Regions from separate parts of the Cellvibrio fibrivorans genome, predicted to be linked through region 2. Evidence: predicted binding sites of a transcription regulator. Region 2 holds the regulator's gene; the other holds the start of a gene.

Region 1 (4,429 bases), on a different contig from region 2:
CTAAATAGCCGGTATTGCGGCATTCAAGACAACCTACCGGGCGATAGACTTTGGCGGGTACGTTCACTTTCCAGGGCGCGACCAATTCCTGCCAATGCTCATGAGTGATTTGCCCCTCTTCCTTGCAGTGCGGGCAGAGGGTGCGCACCAACCGCTGTGCCATCACACCCAGTAAGGTGGCGTTGATCAAATAAGAGGGAATGCCTAAATCCAGCATCCGCGCGACAGTTGATGGCGCGTCATTGGTGTGCACGGTCGATAGCACCAGGTGACCGGTGAGCGCGGCTTGCACTGCCATCTGCGCGGTTTCCAGGTCGCGGATCTCGCCCACCATGATGATATCCGGGTCTTGCCGCATCAGGCTGCGGATACCGGCGGCGAAATCCAGCCCAATCTTGTGGTGCACCTGCGTCTGATTGAAGCGCTCCTCTACCATTTCGATGGGGTCTTCAATCGTGCTGACGTTCACTTCATCGGTGGCGACCTGCCGTAGCGATGAGTAGAGCGTGGTCGTCTTGCCGGACCCGGTCGGGCCGGTGACCAGCAAAATCCCGTTGGGGCGGGTGAGCATGGAGTACCAGCGTGCATAGTCGTCACCCACCAAGCCCAAATCGGCAAAACTGCGCAGCAGCACTTCCGGATCGAAAATCCGCATCACCAGTTTTTCGCCAAAAGCAGTTGGCAAAGTGGACATACGCAGTTCGATTTCACTGCCATCGCTGCGCCGGGTTTTGATTCGGCCATCCTGCGGCTTGCGTTTTTCGGCGATATCCATGCGCGCCAACACCTTGAAGCGGCTGGTTACGGCGGTGGACACATTGGCAGGTAGTTCGTAGACGTAATGCAGGACACCGTCAATGCGGAAGCGGATACGTCCCACCTCCCGACGCGGCTCTATATGAATATCCGATGCACGTTGGTCATAGGCGTATTGCAGCAACCAGTCCACGATCTTGACGATATGCTGGTCATTCGCATCTGGATCGCTGGCTTTGCCAAGCTCGACCAGCTGCTCAAAATTGGTGATCGCTGAGGCCGCCGTCGCCCCACTGGCGCCGGAGACAGAGCGCGCGAGGGTGTAAAACTCCACCATAAAGCGCTCGATATCGGCCGGGTTAGCGACCACCCGTTTCACCGCCCGGCGCGCCACATGCTCCACTTGCGGCTCCCAGCCCGCCATAAATGGCTGGGTACAGGCGATAACGACATGATCTGACTCGACTTTGACGCAGAGGATGCCGTGACGTTTGGCGAAAGCGTAACTCATCACCTCGGTGCATTTGGCGACATCGATTTTCATCGCATCGATGTGGAATAGCGGCAGGCGCGCCTTAGTAGCGAGCCATTCGGTGAGGGTATCGCCATCAAGGCTCTTGCCAGGACGCTGAACATCGTCCAGATTTTGGGTGGCGATATAAGCGAGCGGATGCATGATGGCCTGCTCTCGGGTGCGCGAGGCACCAAGCAGCATATTGGCATCGACCTGCTTCATGCGCCCGTCGGCGACCAGATCCTGAATCAATCCACGCAAATCCAATACCCGATCCAACACCTGCGCCATCTTATTGTTCCTGTTTATTGATTTGAGTTCAGGGGATTGTAACGCCTCGCACGCCAAGCGTCTGCCCAGTAGCGCGCAAGCTGGTATTTCGCCCTGCGGCAGCTAGGCTCTAGTTGCGGAATTGAACAGCCACTGCCAGCGCGCCTGCACCTGGTTCACACTCAAAAAAAACGGTCACGATTCTGTCATAAAAATGTAACAAAGCCGCGTGACCCTGAAGGGCGATCTTTCTATACTGCACGCACTTTTTACCGGAGGGGGTAATTGATGCCTTTTGCAAACCTGTCAAACCTGTTCGGCCGCTCGCCCATCAAGCCTATGCAGGAACATATGGCGCTGGCGGTGCAAGCGGCTGCCGAGTTGACCCGCTTTTTCGAGGCGGTAACCAGCGACGATTGGCCGCGCGCCAGCGAGATCCAACAACGCGTGGTGCAATTCGAACATCAGGCCGACGAGATCAAAAAGCAACTGCGCCTGCATCTCCCCAAAAGCCTGTTCTTGCCGGTACCGCGTACCGATTTGCTCGAACTCCTGACCATGCAGGATCGCATCCCTAACCGCGCCAAAGACATTGCGGGCATCATCATGGGCCGCCGCATGACTATCCCGACGAGCATGAAGGAGCAGGTGAATGAGTTTGTGCGCGCCAGCGTCGCGGCAGCCGAACAGGCGTTGATCGCCATCAACGAGCTGGATGAATTGCTCGAAAGCGGTTTTAGCGGGCGCGAACTGGCAGTGGTGGAGAACATGATTAAAGAGTTGGACGACCTGGAAGAGAAGACCGACCACCTCGAAATTGGCGTGCGCACATCGCTCTTTGCACTGGAGGCGCAGCTGCCGCCGGTCGATGTGATGTTCCTCTACAACATCATCGACTGGGTGGGTGACATCGCTAACCGCGCCCATGATGTGGGCGGCCGCCTGCAGTTGCTGCTGGCGCGCTAAGGCGTCTTAATCAGGGAAATCCACCATGAATTTATTTGCCGAATACAGCCAGCTGCTGTTTATTTTGGCCTGTGTATTCGGGCTATTTATGGCTTGGGGTATAGGCGCTAATGATGTGTCCAATGCGATGGGCACATCAGTAGGCGCACGCGCACTCACGATGAAACAGGCAATCTGCATCGCCATGGTGTTTGAATTTGCCGGCGCTTATCTCGCCGGTGGCGAAGTGACCGAAACCATCCGCAGCGGCCTAGTCGAAATGGAGGTGATGGCCAAAAACCCGGACTTGTTTGTCTACGGCATGCTCGCTTCACTGCTGGCCGCCGGTAGCTGGCTGCTGATTGCCAGTATGCTGGGCTGGCCGGTCTCCACTACCCACTCCATTGTGGGCGCCATTATTGGCTTTGCGGCGGTGGGCATCTCGGTCGATGCCGTCCAATGGAGCGCGGTATGGGGCATAGTGGGCAGTTGGGTGATCACCCCGGTGATGGCAGGCGTCCTGTCCTTCTGGATTTTCCGCTCAGTACAGTTCCTGATACTGAATACTGAAGACCCCTTCGCCAATGCCAAACATTACATTCCCTATTACATGTTTGCGGTCGGCTTTTTCCTCTCGATGGTGACTATCCTCAAGGGGCTGAAATACGTTTTGCGGGAACGCCAAATCGAATTCAGCTTTTTAGAGGCGGTGGTGATTGCTGCTGGGATAGGTGCGCTGGTAGCGGCAATTGGTATCTATTTGCTCAGCCGCATCAAACAAGATGCGGCCGCGGACAAAAACAGCCGCTTCGCCAGTGTAGAGCGGGTCTTCGGCGTGCTCATGATTTTCACCGCCTGCTCTATGGCCTTCGCCCACGGCTCCAACGATGTCGCTAACGCCGTCGGCCCGGTGGCAGCAGTGATCAGCGTAATCAAATCAGGTGCGGTTGAAGCCAAAGCACCGGTTGAATCCTGGGTCCTGTTATTGGGGGCTTTCGGTATTGTGATCGGCTTGGCAACCTACGGCTACAAAGTGATGCTGACCATCGGCAAAAAAATTACTGAACTTACTCCCAGCCGCGGTTTTGCTGCCGAGATGTCTGCCGCAGCCACTGTGGTGATCGCTTCAGGTGCGGGGCTGCCCATCTCCACTACCCATACGCTAGTCGGCGCGGTGTTGGGCGTGGGTCTGGCGCGCGGTATAGGCGCACTCAATATCAGCGTGATCGGCGGTATTTTTGCCTCCTGGGTCATCACCCTACCCGCTGGTGCTGGACTGTCGATTCTTTTCTTCTACGTTCTCCAAGCACTGTTTAGCTGACTGCCAGGACTAAAGCAAACAGCCCGGGCAGGAAACTACCCGGGCTTTTTTTGCAGGGGGATTTATTGCTCTGCGCTTGCAATTTCCCGTGCAATCGCCGATAACAGCCCGTTAGTATTTCGATGAGCCCAAGCCTTTATTGAGTCGAACCATGAGTGTTGATTTCAAGCGTTACCAAGATCACCTGCAACAGCTGGTGGCACTGCCATCGGTCAGCTGCGCTGTGCCCGAATGGGATATGAGCAACCAAAAGGTGATCGACTATCTCGCCAACTGTTTTGCCGATTTGGGTTTTAACACCCAGGTAATGCCACTGGCGCAGTCCAGTAAAGCCAATTTGGTTGCCACCCTCGGTAGCGGCGATGGCGGACTGGTACTGGCTGGCCACAGCGATACCGTTCCGTACGACGCCGATCGCTGGCAATCTGACCCATTCATACTCACAGAAAAAGACGGCAAGCTCTACGGCTTGGGCGCCACCGATATGAAAGGTTTTTTTCCGGTCATTATCGAAGCCGTGAAACCCTATATCGATCAAACGTTTAAACACCCGCTCATCGTACTCGCCACCGCCGACGAAGAGAGCAGCATGAGCGGTGCCCGCGCCCTGGCAAAAACAGGAA
Region 2 (4,429 bases):
AACCTTCTTTGGTAATGTAGTAACGAAAGTAAGAAGTCTTATGTGGTGCAGTGTTAGTCCATACGAAAGCCAGAGGACCAGCAGTTACAGTGGTTGCATTCCAGTCGTTGCGAGCCAGGTTAAGGCCGTTGTTACTGGCCATATTAGCGCTACACAGCTTGCCATCGGGAATCAGAGCCTGGTGATTGTCGTTAGCGCCACCGATACCGATAGATTGTGGTTCATATTGGCTGGCATTACCGCCTGCAGAAGCAGCAACACACGCAGGTGAGCTGGCGCCGCCTTGTGCACTGGTACAGAAAAAAGCACGGCTTTTTGGTGAAGATACATAACCGTGTGCAAACGCTTGGCTGGCAAGCAAGAGCGAACCCATTACTACAGCGGAAATACCGCACGCTTTCATTGTCTTTTTCACTTTCAATCTCCGGGAAACTTATTGTTGGTTAGATGCCGGTGCGGCACCTTGGAGTGATGCTCGTTATCCATACATGCAAAGTGATTTGGCGTGGCGCCAAGATCATTCCATAGGTATCGAGTCTAAAATGACAACGTTGTATTGGCGAGTCCGACTTTCAGTTTGGAGGGTAATATTTTGCGATGCAGGTTTGATTTTTGGAAAATTTTCAGATGAAAACGAAATAAAAAGTTCGAATATTATTTTGACGTCAAATTCATGTGCTTTTTATCCCGAATGACAACGTTAGACTCGATTTCTCAATGAGGCAGCGGGAACACACAGATAAACATACTGCCCTTGCCCGGCTCGCTGGTAATTTTCAACTCCGCCTCATGACGCATCAGTACATGTTTGACAATCGCCAAGCCCAAACCGGTACCGCCGGTGCTGCTGTTGCGACTGGCATCGACGCGATAAAAGCGCTCGGTCAAACGCGGGATATGCATAGCTTCGATGCCCGGTCCGTTATCGCTGACCGATACATAGAAGTGTTTCTGGTCTTGCCAGAGCAGCACACTTACCTTGCCCTCATTGGGTGTGTATTTGATCGCGTTGATGACCAAATTGGAGAAGGCGCTGTGCAGCTCTTTCTCATTGCCCAATAACAACAAGGGTTTGGTGGTGTTGTTGCAGATCAGCGTCAGCTGCTGCTCTTTATCCTTGCTCAGCACTTCCGCTTCACTTTTGACGATGGTTAGCAGCTGCTCAATATTAATCGGTTTGTGGTTGTGCCCCGCTTCGGTCGTCTCCAGCTTGGACAGCACCAGCAAATCATTGATCAGCAGTGACATGCGTTTGGCTTGCTGTTGCATCTGCTGCAGGGGTTTATCCCAGCTGGGGGTGCTGTTGTTATCCGCAAGGGTCTCCACATAGCCATTGATTACAGTCAGCGGTGTGCGTAATTCGTGAGATACGTTGGCGACAAAGTCTTGCCGCATCTTTTCCAGATTGTGCAGCTGGGTCACATCGCGCACCACGATAAGCCGCTCCTGCTTGCCGAAGGGTGTGATTTGGAACTGCAGGTGTTTGGAGGGAAAGCGCGGCGAGGGTAGCTCCAGCGGTTCCTCGAAATTACCCTCTTCAAAATAGCTGACGAACTTGGGGTGGCGGATAAAGTTGATTACCGATTGCCCCTGGTCTTTAGTATGCAACGCCAGCATGCGGTGTGCTGCAGGGTTCCAGAAATCCAGATGGCCGCGCGCGTCGAGGATGATCAAGCCGTCTTTCAACGCTGAACTGATTTCCTGGATGCGGTTGATCACGGCCTGCAGGTTGTCTTTCTCGCCCCGCTGGTCGCGCTGCAACTGGTAGATATTGTCGAAAATCTGCCCCCAGATACCGCTCGCCTCGGGAGGGTGATCGGTTTCCTGACGCAACAGCCACTGGTTGAGGCGACGCATTTGCCAGAGCATCATCAAGATATAAATCGCACAGCCGATCAGCATCCAGAGCGCATAGTTATCGCTAAAGAAGCCAATCAAGCTGCAGATGGCGAGAATAATCAAAATACGCTGGAGTTCAGCGCTAAAACCTTTTAACAAGGGGGCCTCTCGATTCTAAATCCGTAGCCCTAGCCGACGAGCACTGCGCGACGCGCCGTAAATACATCCCTGTAGGCTCGTCTGCTAGGACTACTCACGAATAGTGTTATCAGGCTTCAATACGGGTAGAAAAACGATAGCCTGTACCGCGCACTGTCTGGATCAAATCTTCGTGGCCGTCGATAGTCAGCGCTTTGCGCAAGCGGCGGATATGCACATCCACCGTGCGCTCCTCCACATACACATTGCCGCCCCAGACGTGATCCAGCAACTGGCTGCGAGTATAAGCCCTTTCCTGATGGGTGAGAAAAAACTCCAGCAGGCGATATTCGGTCGGGCCCATATCCACTGACTGGTCATTGATGGTCACGCGGTGGCTGGCCGGGTCGAGACACAGGCCTTGCACCGTGATAGGGGCAGAGTTGATTTGCGGGTCAGCGCGGCGCAATACCGCTTTCAAACGCGCCACTAGTTCGCGTGGCGAGAAGGGTTTCGTGATGTAATCATCAGCGCCCACTTCCAGCCCCTGGATTTTGTTGTCTTCCTCACCTTTGGCGGTGAGCATGATGATGGGCGTGTTAGCAGTCACTTCATCGCGCTTCAAGCGGCGCGCGAGTTCGATGCCGCTGGTCCCTGGCATCATCCAATCGAGCAGGATCAGGTCGGGTTTTTCATCGATAATGATGCTGTGCGCATCCTGTGCGTTGCTCGCTTCCATGACTTGATACTCAGCCATTTCCAGCGCCACCCGCAGCATATCGCGAATTGCGGATTCATCGTCAACGATCAGTATTTTGCGACCAGTCATAAGTGTTCTGCCTGAAAAAACCACGGTGTGCCTCACAGGTTTGTGAAGCTATTGTTGCAGCTTATTAAATAAGTTCAGTGTTACACATTTATGACAGGTTGCAGGATATTTGGCTCCTAGCGAAAACTATAGTCCATAATAATCCCGGCAAAGACTGCTACACCCACCCAGTTATTATTGAGGAACGCTTTAAAGCAGGCTTCGCGCACGCGAAAGCGGATCAGCCACTGTTGGTAGATAAATAAACCGGCCGCTACCGCCAGACCGAGATAGTAAAAGCTGCCGAGCTCAAAGCGGTTGCCGACCAGCACCAGCGAATAGAGCGCCATGATTTGCAATACGCCGGTCATCAAGCGGTCTTGCTCGCCAAAAAGGATGGCGGTGGATTTGACGCCGATTTTCAGGTCGTCATCGCGGTCTACCATGGCGTAAAAAGTGTCGTAGGCGACGGTCCAAAGTACGACCGACAAGTAAATCAGCCACATTCCCTGATGCAATTCCCCTGCCTCTGCCGCATAGGCCATGGGTATGCCCCAAGCAAAGGCGGCACCCAGTACCACTTGCGGTAAATGGGTATGGCGCTTCATAAATGGGTAGCAGAAGGCGAGGATGAGGCCGCCGACCGACAACTTAATGGTTAGCGGGTCGGTAAACAGCACCAGCGCAAAGGCTATCAGGCAGAGTGTGATAAACAACCCAATCGCCTCACGGCTGGATACCGCACCCGTAGCCAGTGGCCGATCTTTAGTGCGCAGCACCTTGCCGTCGATCTTGCGGTCAGCGAAGTCGTTGATGACGCAGCCGGCGGCGCGCATCACTATCACCCCCAACACAAAAATCACCAGATTTTTAATGCTGGGCACGCCTTTGGCGGCGATCCATAAACTCCATAGTGTGGGCCAGAGCAACAGCAGTGTGCCAATCGGGCGATCCATGCGCGTCAAGCGCCAGTAACTGCCTGCTTTGTGCTTGAGTTGGGCGATAAAGCCAGCCTTTCCGCTATTTTTCGCTGCACGTTTGAGGATTTTTGCAGCATGGACATTCGCCCAGTCCGTGGCTGGTGTTGTTGGCTGATCACCAGTGTCAGGTGATGTAGGGCCAACAGGATCTACTGACGGTGCGATCAGTGCTGGATCCGGGACGGTAACTTTGGGTTTGCGCACCGCAGGTTTGGTGGTTGCTGCACTGGTTGCTTTTTTGAGCGTTATTTTGGCCGCGACTGGTTTGCCTTGAGCGGGTTTAGTCACTGTAGCTGCGGGTGCCTTAGCTGCTGCTTCGCTGGCAGCAGGTTTGGCGGCTTTCTTTGTCGCCGGTTTTGCCGCTGTTTTAGGTTTGGTGCTGGTGCCGCCGGCATCTGTCGGTGCAACCTTTTTCGTCGCCGGTTTTTTGGGCGCAGCAGCGGGTGGTTTTACATCGTCGGGATTTGTCATAGCCAAAACGCCGTTTTATTAAGGTTATCGGGGCAGGTGCAGCGTGAGCTGGGCGGCAAAGGCCGGTAAAAATACTTCGCTCACCAGCAGCGGCTTCTGCTGCAAGTAAAACATCGAGCGACGCCCCCAGAGTAATTGGTCGCCAACCAAATCGCCGGGGACATAGGCATGATCGCGGCTAATCCGCGCCACT

Evidence for each region. Region 2 encodes PhoB, which activates phosphate uptake and scavenging genes when phosphate is short. Its sites were predicted from a motif close to TGTCATAAANNTGTAACA; they were not measured.
Region 1: a site for PhoB is predicted at 1,745-1,762, ahead of J2X05_RS01350 (TIGR00153 family protein). Genes of this name have one in related genera too.

Annotation. Positions count from the first base shown of each region.
Region 1 is NZ_JAVDVX010000001.1:296,566-300,994, forward strand. It holds gene tfpB (type IV pilus assembly ATPase TfpB) at 1-1,561, opposite strand, end outside; gene J2X05_RS01350 (TIGR00153 family protein) at 1,829-2,506, shown strand; gene J2X05_RS01355 (inorganic phosphate transporter) at 2,532-3,806, shown strand; gene argE (acetylornithine deacetylase) at 3,958-4,429, shown strand, end outside.
Region 2 is NZ_JAVDVX010000006.1:205,019-209,447, forward strand. It holds gene J2X05_RS16280 (lytic polysaccharide monooxygenase auxiliary activity family 9 protein) at 1-415, opposite strand, end outside; gene phoR (phosphate regulon sensor histidine kinase PhoR) at 715-1,998, opposite strand; gene phoB (phosphate regulon transcriptional regulator PhoB) at 2,108-2,806, opposite strand; gene ubiA (4-hydroxybenzoate octaprenyltransferase) at 2,923-3,789, opposite strand; gene J2X05_RS16300 (chorismate--pyruvate lyase family protein) at 4,261-4,429, opposite strand, start outside.